One region of the Neobacillus sp. OS1-32 genome, then DNA from elsewhere that is predicted to be linked to it. Evidence: a T-box and tRNA genes for the amino acid it is inferred to sense, from the RefSeq annotation. Region 1 holds a T-box; the other regions hold tRNA genes.
The links. The T-box of region 1 lies ahead of argS (arginine--tRNA ligase). A T-box ahead of a tRNA ligase gene usually reads a tRNA of that ligase, here a tRNA-Arg.

Region 1 (3,282 bases):
GCATAGTATTTATTAAACACTTGGGCAAGATCGATCACATATTTGGCAATCTGCGAAGGATCTAGATTGTCACAAGCGCGTTTGATAACATTTGGAAACTCAAGTAAATGGCTGACAACCTTCCATTCTTTCTCCCATGAAGTATGATAGTCCGGTACTGCAGCATCAGCCTGCCAATTGGCTTTTCGTAAAATCGAACATGCTCTGGCAAACGTATATTGTACATACGGACCTGTTTCTCCCTCAAAGCGAATCAATTCCTCTAAAGAAAATTCAATATCGTTCATCCGATTATTTTTCAAATCGTGGAAAATGACAGCACCGACACCAACTTGTTTGGCTACTTCATCCTTGTTGGCAAGCGTTGGGTTTTTCTCTTCAATATTGTGACGGGCCATTTCGATTGATTCATTTAACACTTCTTCTAATAAGACAACCTTGCCTTTCCGGGTGGACATTTTCTTACCGCCGGTCAGCATCATCCCGAATGGAATATGTGCCATGTTTCCAGCCCATTCGAAGCCCATTTTCTTTAATACAGCAATTAGCTGTTTAAAGTGCAGGCTTTGCTCATGGCCGACGACATAAAGCGATTTGACAAAGTCATACGTTTCTTTCCGATATAGGGCAGCAGCTAAATCACGCGTTGCGTACAGTGTTGCACCGTCTGACTTTTTGATCAGGCATGGCGGCAGTCCTTCTTCTGTTAATTCAACAACCAGGGCTTGATTGGATTCCACCAGGAGGCCTTTTTCCTCCAGCATGTCGACGATCCGGTCCATTTTATCATTGTAAAAAGATTCACCGGCAAGAGAATCAAATTCTACATTCAATAGATCATAAATCCGTGAGAATTCCTTTAACGATTCATCGCGGAACCATTCCCAAAGCTCCACCGCTTCCGCGTCGCCATCTTCAAGTTTTTTAAACCAAGCGCGGCCGTCATCCTCCAGCGCCGGATTCGTTTCTGCGACTTCGTGAAACTTTACATAAAGAGCCAATAATTCGGAAATCGGATTGGCTCTCACCTTGTCGGCATCGCCCCAAAGTTTATAGGCGGTAATCAGCTTACCAAACTGGGTGCCCCAGTCGCCAAGGTGGTTGATTTTAATTGGTTGATAGCCGCATTTTTCAACGATCAGGGCGATGGCATTCCCAATAACGGTGGAACGCAGATGTCCCATTGAAAACGGCTTGGCAATATTTGGTGAGGACATATCAATGGTAACATTGCCGTTTTGCCCAAAATCATGTGTACCAAACTCCCCTTTTTGGGTGATAATTTGGCTGATAATTTTTTCTGAAACAAGCTTTTTATTTAGGAAGACGTTGATATAACCGCCCACTACCTCTACTTTTTCAAAAATTGGCGCCTTGATTTGTTCACTTAGTTCTTGGGCTATTAGATTGGGCGCCTTCCGTTTAATTTTTGCCAGTGTAAAACAAGGAAAGGCTAAATCGCCGTGCGCTGCATTTTTTGGTTTTTCAATCAGCAGTTCAAGTTCAGCGGCTGTTTTTTCACTGTTAAGCAGTTCAGCCAGCACTTCTGCAAATTCTTTTTTAAAATTCATGGTTTTTGACCTCCTATATTTGTATAAAGTAAAAAAACTCCCGTCTCCATGAAAAGAGACGAGAGTTTATTTTTCCCGCGGTACCACTCTAATTGTTCTAATGAACCAGCTTCTTTTTGTAACGGAGAGTTCTCCGGCCTACCCTACTTAGTTCAGGCGGCATCTCAAAAGTGCGTTTCATTATCTCGTCCGTACCAGGCTTGCACTATCCCTGATTCGCTTAAACATCCCAGATAACTACTCTCTTTTTCATTGATTTTAGTATGACTTGTTTTACAAGATATTATACTGAAAGAAATCTAATTTATCCAGTCATTGCTGATGATTTTTTTTTGAAGCTGGTTATCCTAAGGAGAAGGAGGGATTTAGATGGCCAGAAGAAATAAAATTCTTGTTCCCGGGGCCCGTGCAGAATTAGACAAGTTAAAAGCGAAGGTTGTCCAGTCACAGAGCCCTGAGGAAGCAAAGTTTGAAGCGGCGGAAGAGGTAGGAGTACCGCTGAAAAAGGGCTACAATGGGCAATTAACTTCCCAACAGGCCGGAAAAGTCGGCGGCCGGCTGGGCGGCAGCATGGTTCGCGAACTTGTCAAAATGGCCCAGCAAAATCTGCGCAACAAGCAATAGTACCGGTTGCTGAATGTGTCAACCGTAACGTTTTAGATTCATCATGTAAAAATATTGGCTTAAGCGGTGCCTATGGGGCAAAGTGATTAGATAATATATTTATCATGTCCCATATTCGTATGCTGTGGGACAAATCTAAGGTTAATAATTGCGGTTATGTCCCATAGACCTCTCCTATGGGACATTTCTTACCTTTCCATACTTGGAAAGGTCCCATAGCCATTAATTCGGGAGCTTTCTAAGCAGGAACACCTTCATTATTTGGGCAATTTGATCCGAACTAAGCGGTTCATGGTTTTTCTCCCAATCAAAAATTAAGGCAATATACATTTTCAACAACAAAAAGCTTGTTAGTTCTGTATCCATAGAAGGGATCGACCCCTTGGAAATTGCGGTATCCAGTTTATTCTTTAAGTAAGCAATAATCTCATCTTCGACATGCCGAAGCATCTCGGAAACAGCCAATGTTCCCATCTCTGCTTCTTCTTGAACCAGTTTAATCATTAACTGATGCTTGGATCGAAACTCCAGGATCCGAAATAACCCCCGATGAACATTTTCCGTTATAGGCAGACCAGGTTGAATGACCGCTTCTGCCTCTGCTATCATTTCTTTTACTAAAGTGGAGATAATCTCCTCAAACAACTCTTCTTTATTTTTAAAAAAAGTATAAATCGTTCCTTTTCCGACATTGGCAAGCCTCGCCACTTGGTCCATTGTCGTTGCTTTATAACCAAATAATGAAAAGGACTTTGTTGCTGCTTCTACAATCATTCTTTCTGCGGTCAGGAGCCAAATGACTTCCCTCCTCTTTGACCAATTTAGTTTTTTGGTCATTTTTCTTAATTCAACTATAGCACAGCACAAACTTGCTTTCAATTTTTTTTGTAAACTTTTTGGAAAATGTTCAAGAATCCTCGCCAACTGGAAACCACAAAGAGCAAAGACAAAGGCATAGTTTCAGTTCACCAAAAAGCATAGTTTTTTGGTGCCCATGCTGGAGAAACTTTCTTTTGTGCACTTTTATACGCTAAGAAAACCCTAACCTTCTAATAAGTTTAAAAAACCGGACAATAGCTGCCCGGTT
Region 2 (3,282 bases), 1.5 Mb from region 1:
TCTTCGAGTATCTTCGACAATCTATTATAACATAAACTGAGCTTACATTATGAGAATGAAAAATCTTCTTTAAGTGAATAGGCCGATGAGACATATAAATGCAGAAATTAATGTCGTAATATTCAGATTCAATTTCTTTCCATTACATGCTATGATTTTATTAGGGATGGTGGGCAATATGGAGTGGTTTGGCGGCAGCTATAAGGAAAATCCATTTATAATGTTTTCTGCTAATCATTTTATTATGTTAGCATTTCTCTTGATCATTTCGGCTTGGATTTTTTTATTTCGGACAAAACTAAGAGCGAAGGATTGGCGTTCTAGCGAAATTGGATTAGCGATATTGCTCACTCTTTTTGAAGTTACCTACTATGTCTGGTTGATCCGAAATAGAATCTGGCATGTCAGTGACTCGCTTCCATTAGAATTATGCAGCATTAGTTTACTTTTAACGATTATTTTGTTATTAACCAAGAAAAAATGGGTTTATGAAATTCTGTTATTCACTGGGCTATTGGGGGCAACTCAAGCATTAGTTACACCACTCTTGTATTATGATTTCCCACATTTTCGCTTTTTGCATTTCTTTTTTACTCATTTTATGATGATTTGGGTGCCGTTGTATTTTACCTGGGTGAAAGGCTATCGGCCGACCATCTGGTCTGTGGTAAAACTGCTGTTGTTTTTGAATGTGTTACTGCCGATAATCATGGCCGTTAATAAACTGGTGAACGGCAATTATATGTTTTTACGCCATAAGCCAGAGAGTGCCAGCTTGCTGGACTATTTAGGACCTTATCCTAACTATATTTTTTCGATGGAAGGACTGCTTATTGCCTTAAGTTTACTCATTTGGCTGCTATTTCGAAAAAAAGCAGGAAATAAACCGATTCGTCCAAAGGGTCTTCCCCGTTAAAAATTTTTATTTGACGTTTCCGGGCTAACTCTTTATAATAGATAACGTTCCATTAATAAGTTCATATTTGTCCTAGTAGCTCAGTTGGATAGAGCACGATCGAAATTGCTGCCCTGACTTTGCTACAGCGTACTGATCGAGCCGCTCCTTGAGTAGTCTTTCTGAGATCAGGACGACAAAGAACAAGGTATTAGTGAAACAAAAAGTTAATAAATTATTATCATGTCCTAGTAGCTCAGTTGGATAGAGCAACAGTTTCCTAAACTGTAGGTCGGAGGTTCGAATCCTCTCTGGGACGTCACTGAAACCCTTGCATTGCGAGGGTTTTTCTATTTTTTGTATTAAATTTCACTATTATCCTTCACTCCAAGTATTCTTCCCTTAGCACACACCTTGTTTTTTCTGTCCACATTTTAAAAGGTACTTGTGTTATCATAAGAGTGGGACTCTATGGGAGAGTATCAAGAATCCAAACGAGGAAACATGAAAGATATCATTTAAATAAATAAATTTAAATATGAGGAGGAATAAGAAATGACTGTAGAACAAATGTTCGAACGGCTTTTGAAGGAAATCACTGGGGTAAAGGATGATCTTGGTACTGTTAAAAATGATCTCGTTGCTGTTAAGGATGAACTTGGTACTGTTAAAAATGATCTCGTTGCTGTTAAGGATGAACTTGGTACTGTTAAAAATGATCTCGTTGCCGTTAAGGGTGAACTTGATACTGTTAAATCTCAACTCGATGAAAACACAGAATTGATAAAAGCTGTAATCCACCGACAAGAGGAAACAAACGCAAAGTTAGAATCTCTTTCAATGGATGTTCATAAAGTGCACGGCGAACTAACCTCCTTAAAAGAAGGTCAAGAACGACAAGATAAGATTCTCGAATCATTGGCCTTGCGTTCACTTGAACAAGAAACAGAACTTCGTGAATTAAAAAGAGTAAAATAAAAAAGAATTGGACCGTTCGAAAATATTATGGCATGCCCGTAGAAAGTAACTTGCACGCGTTGATGCGTGTTTTTATTTTATACAAACAACAAACAGGAGAGAAAAATTACGTAAAGAAATTTATTATAAGAAGAATTGAAAAATGGCTCATGGGGCTGTCCGATAAGTCCCTAAAATAAAGCAAGTGGAGAAAAACGACACGTTTTTCTCCACTTGCTTTTGTATTTTTTCGACTTTTATCTGAAAGTAGCTGGCGGATGCCTGCTACTTTCAGTATATTGTGGGCTAATGCCACAATCCCAAACTCGATATGCACCTTGTCGAGCCCCCGCAATGAAAATCTGCGGAACGACCGATTGCCCTTGATGTGACCGAACACACTTTCTACCTCGATTTTGCGTCGAGCGTAGATAGCGGCTTTTTCTTCACATTCAAGGGCTGTTTTTGCCTTCGCTTTCATTTCTTCGAAGACGGTATTCCAGTGAACCTGCCGATTTCCCTTTGCCTTTGTGCATTTTGCTTTCAACGGGCAACCTGTACAGTCTTCACATTCGTATATTTTGAAGCTTTGCTCATAACCGGATTGATTCTTTTTGTTTTGGTATTTTTTAAACGTCACTTTCCTTCCATTTGGGCAAATAAAGCAATCATCTTGCTCAAGATAAGTCCAGTTCTTCGCGTTTTTGATGTCATTTTTGTATTTACGCGTCTTTTCTTGCACATAGGAACCATAAGGAATGAGAAAATCAAATCGTGGTTCTTTCTCGTCTCCAATCGCATAGACATAATTTTCCTCACTTCCATAACCTGCATCAGCTATGACTGTTTTGGGCATTGGTAAAGAAGTAGATGCCAGTTTCTCCAAATGTGGGATAAAACAGCGCGTGTCTGTAGGCCGTTGATGAATGGTATAAAACAAGATAAACTGGTTTTCCGTGGCCACTTGCACGTTATACCCCGGTTTAAGCTGGCCGTTTTTCATATGATCTTCCTTCATGCGCATAAAGGTCGCATCTTTGTCCGTTTTGGAATAACTGTTACGGTCACCAAAAATTTCGTTCTGTTCCTTGTATTTAGCCAGTCGAGGTAAGAAGTTTTCTCGAATCAGCTTGAGAGGTTTCTTCCATTTACTGCGTTCTTGGCGCTTCTCCTTACGTATCTTTGTATCTGTTTCCTTTTCAATTTCTTCTGTAAGTGCTTCTACTTTTTCTTCTATTTCTTTCGCGACTGCCTCAAGGTCCTGTTCGTTGATTTCTGTATTTTGTTCAGATTTCTTTTCTTCCATTCCAGCTTCTATTTGTGTTAATTCATGTATGTGTTGTAAGGTTTCTTTGATTTTTTCTTTTAGTTGGGCTTCAAATTTGGCAGTTGATTTTTTCCAGACGAAAGAATACTTATTGGCATCTGCT
Region 3 (3,282 bases), 1.0 Mb from region 1:
GCGCGGCCGGCAGCTCTGTTTGTGCAGGAAGCCAATCATTTCTCGGCTGATATTTTTTTAGAAAAGGATGGCAAAAGGGTGAATGCCAAAAGTATTATGGGGCTAATGAGCCTGGCAGTCGGTTCCGGTGTCGAAATTACGATCATTGCTGACGGGGAAGACGAAGAGACTGCGATTCAAACGTTAACTGATTTTATCGAAAAGGATCACTAAACATAAACAAGCGGGCTGGCCAATGGGTTAGCCCTTTTTATTGTAAAAAAGAACAACCAACAGGTTAACGCTGGTTGTTCTTTGAAAATTGTCTAGCACCACAAGGAAAGCTTCGTCAGCATTGGCATCGCACGAAGGAAAAGCGATGGCTTTTTCGAGGGGCTAACCAAGGCGCTTGCGCTTTTTGTTTTTATTTATCTTTTTTGTCCAAGATATTGCGGGAAATGATGTTGTCAATCAAACCGTATTCCTTTGCTCTCTCAGCTGTCATGAAGTTATCGCGGTCAGTATCGCGCTGAATCACTTCAATCGGCTGACCGGTGCGTTCGGCTAAAATACCGTTTAATTTTTCGCGCAAGAAAAGGATGCGTTTAGCAGCAATTTCGATTTCCGTTGCCTGCCCTTGGGCACCGCCTAAAGGTTGGTGAATCATGACTTCGGCATTTGGTAAGGCAAACCGTTTTCCTTTTTCACCAGCTGCCAGCAAAAATGCTCCCATGGAGGCCGCCATCCCAATGCAGACCGTCGATACGTCCGGCTTAATATACTGCATCGTATCATAAATGGCCATACCGGCAGTGATACTGCCGCCTGGGCTGTTAATATAAAGGGTAATATCTTTTTCTGGGTTTTCCGCTTCCAGGAATAGCAGTTGTGCGACAATACTATTGGCGACGTTATCATCGATGGCACTTCCAAGCATGATGATCCGGTCTTTTAACAGACGGGAATAAATATCATACGCTCTTTCACCGCGATTTGTTTGTTCAATGACTGTAGGAATTAGATTCATTTTTCTTTCCTCCTTTAATTAAAAGGCTTAAAACTATGTATTGTTATCATACACTAATGGTCAATAAAGGTCAAACAATATACCCTTCATTTTTTTCGCCATCTTTCCTTCAATCAGCTTAACCAATTAGGCTGCAATTTAAAACAAAATTTGCACTTGCAAAGTGAAGCAAAGTGACTTATAATATGTAAGTCGCTAATATTAAGCCCTCGTGGTGTAACGGATAACACGCAAGATTCCGGTTCTTGTACTGGGGGTTCGATTCCCTCCGAGGGCGCTAGGGTACACTCAAGGAAACCTTCTTATCTGTGTGATAGGAGGTTTTTTCTTTTAATAAGCGATTTTTTGTTATTTGTATTTTCTGACAATTGAAAACAAAAATTGAAGATTGAACAATTTTCCATACACCAAAGCTCTTGTTTCATGTAAAATAACCTTAAGGAGGGGAGTGTTATGAATTTAAAAGCAGGTTTATGGCAGCAGCAAACACTGAAGCTCACAATGACTCAAGAGTTGTCACAGGCAATTGCTTTGTTGCAATATTCTACGCAAGAGCTGACGGAGTTTTTGGAGAATAAGGCACTTGAAAATCCTTTAATCCAAATTGACCAAGTGAATGTGCAGCCGATGAATCCCCTAATAGACCGAAATCGTCGGAAGCATCAAAAAGTGGAAAAGGACTGGATTGAACAAATTGCTGCCAAACCATTTTCACTAGAAGAACAATTAATATCGCAACTTAATATAAAAGCGTTATCAGATGACCAATTACGCGTGATTCGCCATTTAATTTATAACTTGGATGAAAACGGTTACTTTACCGGAGATTTGGCTGAAATTGCAGTAAAGCTGCAAGTAAACCAAGAATTGGTTGAAGCTTGCTTGATGATGATTCAGTCGCTGGAACCGATTGGAATTGGAGCACGAAATCTGCAAGAATGCTTGCTTATCCAAGTGGAATATGAATATCCCGATAATGAACTGGCCAAGAAAATCATTTCCGATTATTTTGTCCCCTTTGCGGAAAAGAAATGGAAGCAAATTGCCAAGGAACTGCAGGTAACGCTAAAGGATATCCAGGATGTTTTTGATGAAATTCAACTATTGGATCCAAAGCCGGGTGCTGTATTGGGGAGTGAAACTTCCGCTTATATCATTCCGGACGTGATTGTCGAACAAACTCCTGAAGGCTTAACGGTTCGAATGTTCGACGATATGCTCCCGAAAATCAGCTTTAATCAGCAGTACTATAACCAATTTAAGAATCAGGATCAGCAGGTTAACCGCTTCTTACAAGATAAGGTTCAGGATTATCAATGGATTCAGAAAAGCATTGAACAGCGCCGTGAAACATTGACAAGGGTTGTCACCAAAATCGTTGAAAAGCAAACCGCTTTCTTTGAAAATGGCCCTGAAAGCTTGGTGCCTATGACGATGAAGGAGCTGGCAGCCGAACTGGATATTCATGAATCAACGGTCAGCCGGGCTGTCCGCGAGAAATATGTGCAAACACCGATCGGCACTTTTACCTTAAAATCATTTTTTACCAGCACGATCCAAACGGTTGGCGGCGATGAACAAACCTCTTCTGCCCAAGTTAAAAAGGCCATCACCCGCTTAGTCGAAAAGGAAGACAAAGCAAAACCACTGTCCGACCAAGACATCGTGGAACAATTAAAAATAACCGAAGGAATCATCGTGTCACGCAGAACCATCGCCAAATACCGTGACCAACTAGGCATCCCATCCTCATCCAAGAGAAAAAGATTTAACTAATTTGGTGTCTTTAATTTGGTGCCTGACACCATCCGTGGACATTTGTCCGTCTGGAGTGGACAAAATACCAAGTATTACCACGCAAACGCAAGTTTAGAAAGGAATTCTAATAATATGCCAAGACGAGTCGTAACGATATATTCGAGGAAACGTTGTCCGTTATGTGATAAAGCGAAGGTTGTTTTGCTCGAGTTGAGGGAAGAATATCATTTTACGTTGGAGGAAGTGGATATTGAGACAAGTGACGAACTCACCGAGCGCTATGGTTTGATGATTCCGGTCGTCCATATCGACGGTGAAGAGGTTGCTTATGGAATTGTTAATAAAATTGACATAAGTAACCGCTTGCAAAATGGAGCAAAATGATTGAAATTGGCCATCACTACTGCTACAATAAAAAACGTAGACGGGGTGATTTTTTTGCAGCAGGCGGGACATAATATGTCTATGATGGACATTTTTTGACCAACTGCATATAATAATAAAGGAGAAGCAAAGAT

Region 2: it encodes a tRNA-Arg, which carries the amino acid that the T-box ahead of argS (arginine--tRNA ligase) is inferred to sense. The anticodon was not compared.
Region 3: it encodes a tRNA-Arg, which carries the amino acid that the T-box ahead of argS (arginine--tRNA ligase) is inferred to sense. The anticodon was not compared.

Annotation. Positions count from the first base shown of each region.
Region 1 covers NZ_CP133263.1:3,031,323-3,034,604, forward strand. The annotation lists gene argS (arginine--tRNA ligase) at 1-1,571, opposite strand, end outside; T-box leader at 1,623-1,833, opposite strand; gene RCG24_RS15030 (alpha/beta-type small acid-soluble spore protein) at 1,941-2,195, shown strand; gene RCG24_RS15035 (TetR/AcrR family transcriptional regulator) at 2,418-3,032, opposite strand.
Region 2 covers NZ_CP133263.1:1,528,728-1,532,009, forward strand. The annotation lists gene RCG24_RS07775 (YwaF family protein) at 167-916, shown strand; tRNA gene RCG24_RS07780 (tRNA-Arg) at 1,141-1,214, shown strand; gene RCG24_RS07785 (hypothetical protein) at 1,451-1,873, shown strand; gene RCG24_RS07790 (IS1182 family transposase) at 1,980-3,282, opposite strand, start outside.
Region 3 covers NZ_CP133263.1:4,043,440-4,046,721, forward strand. The annotation lists gene RCG24_RS19775 (HPr family phosphocarrier protein) at 1-213, shown strand, start outside; gene clpP (ATP-dependent Clp endopeptidase proteolytic subunit ClpP) at 404-1,006, opposite strand; tRNA gene RCG24_RS19785 (tRNA-Arg) at 1,212-1,283, shown strand; gene rpoN (RNA polymerase factor sigma-54) at 1,460-2,782, shown strand; gene RCG24_RS19795 (glutaredoxin family protein) at 2,897-3,148, shown strand; gene RCG24_RS19800 (sugar-binding transcriptional regulator) at 3,281-3,282, shown strand, end outside.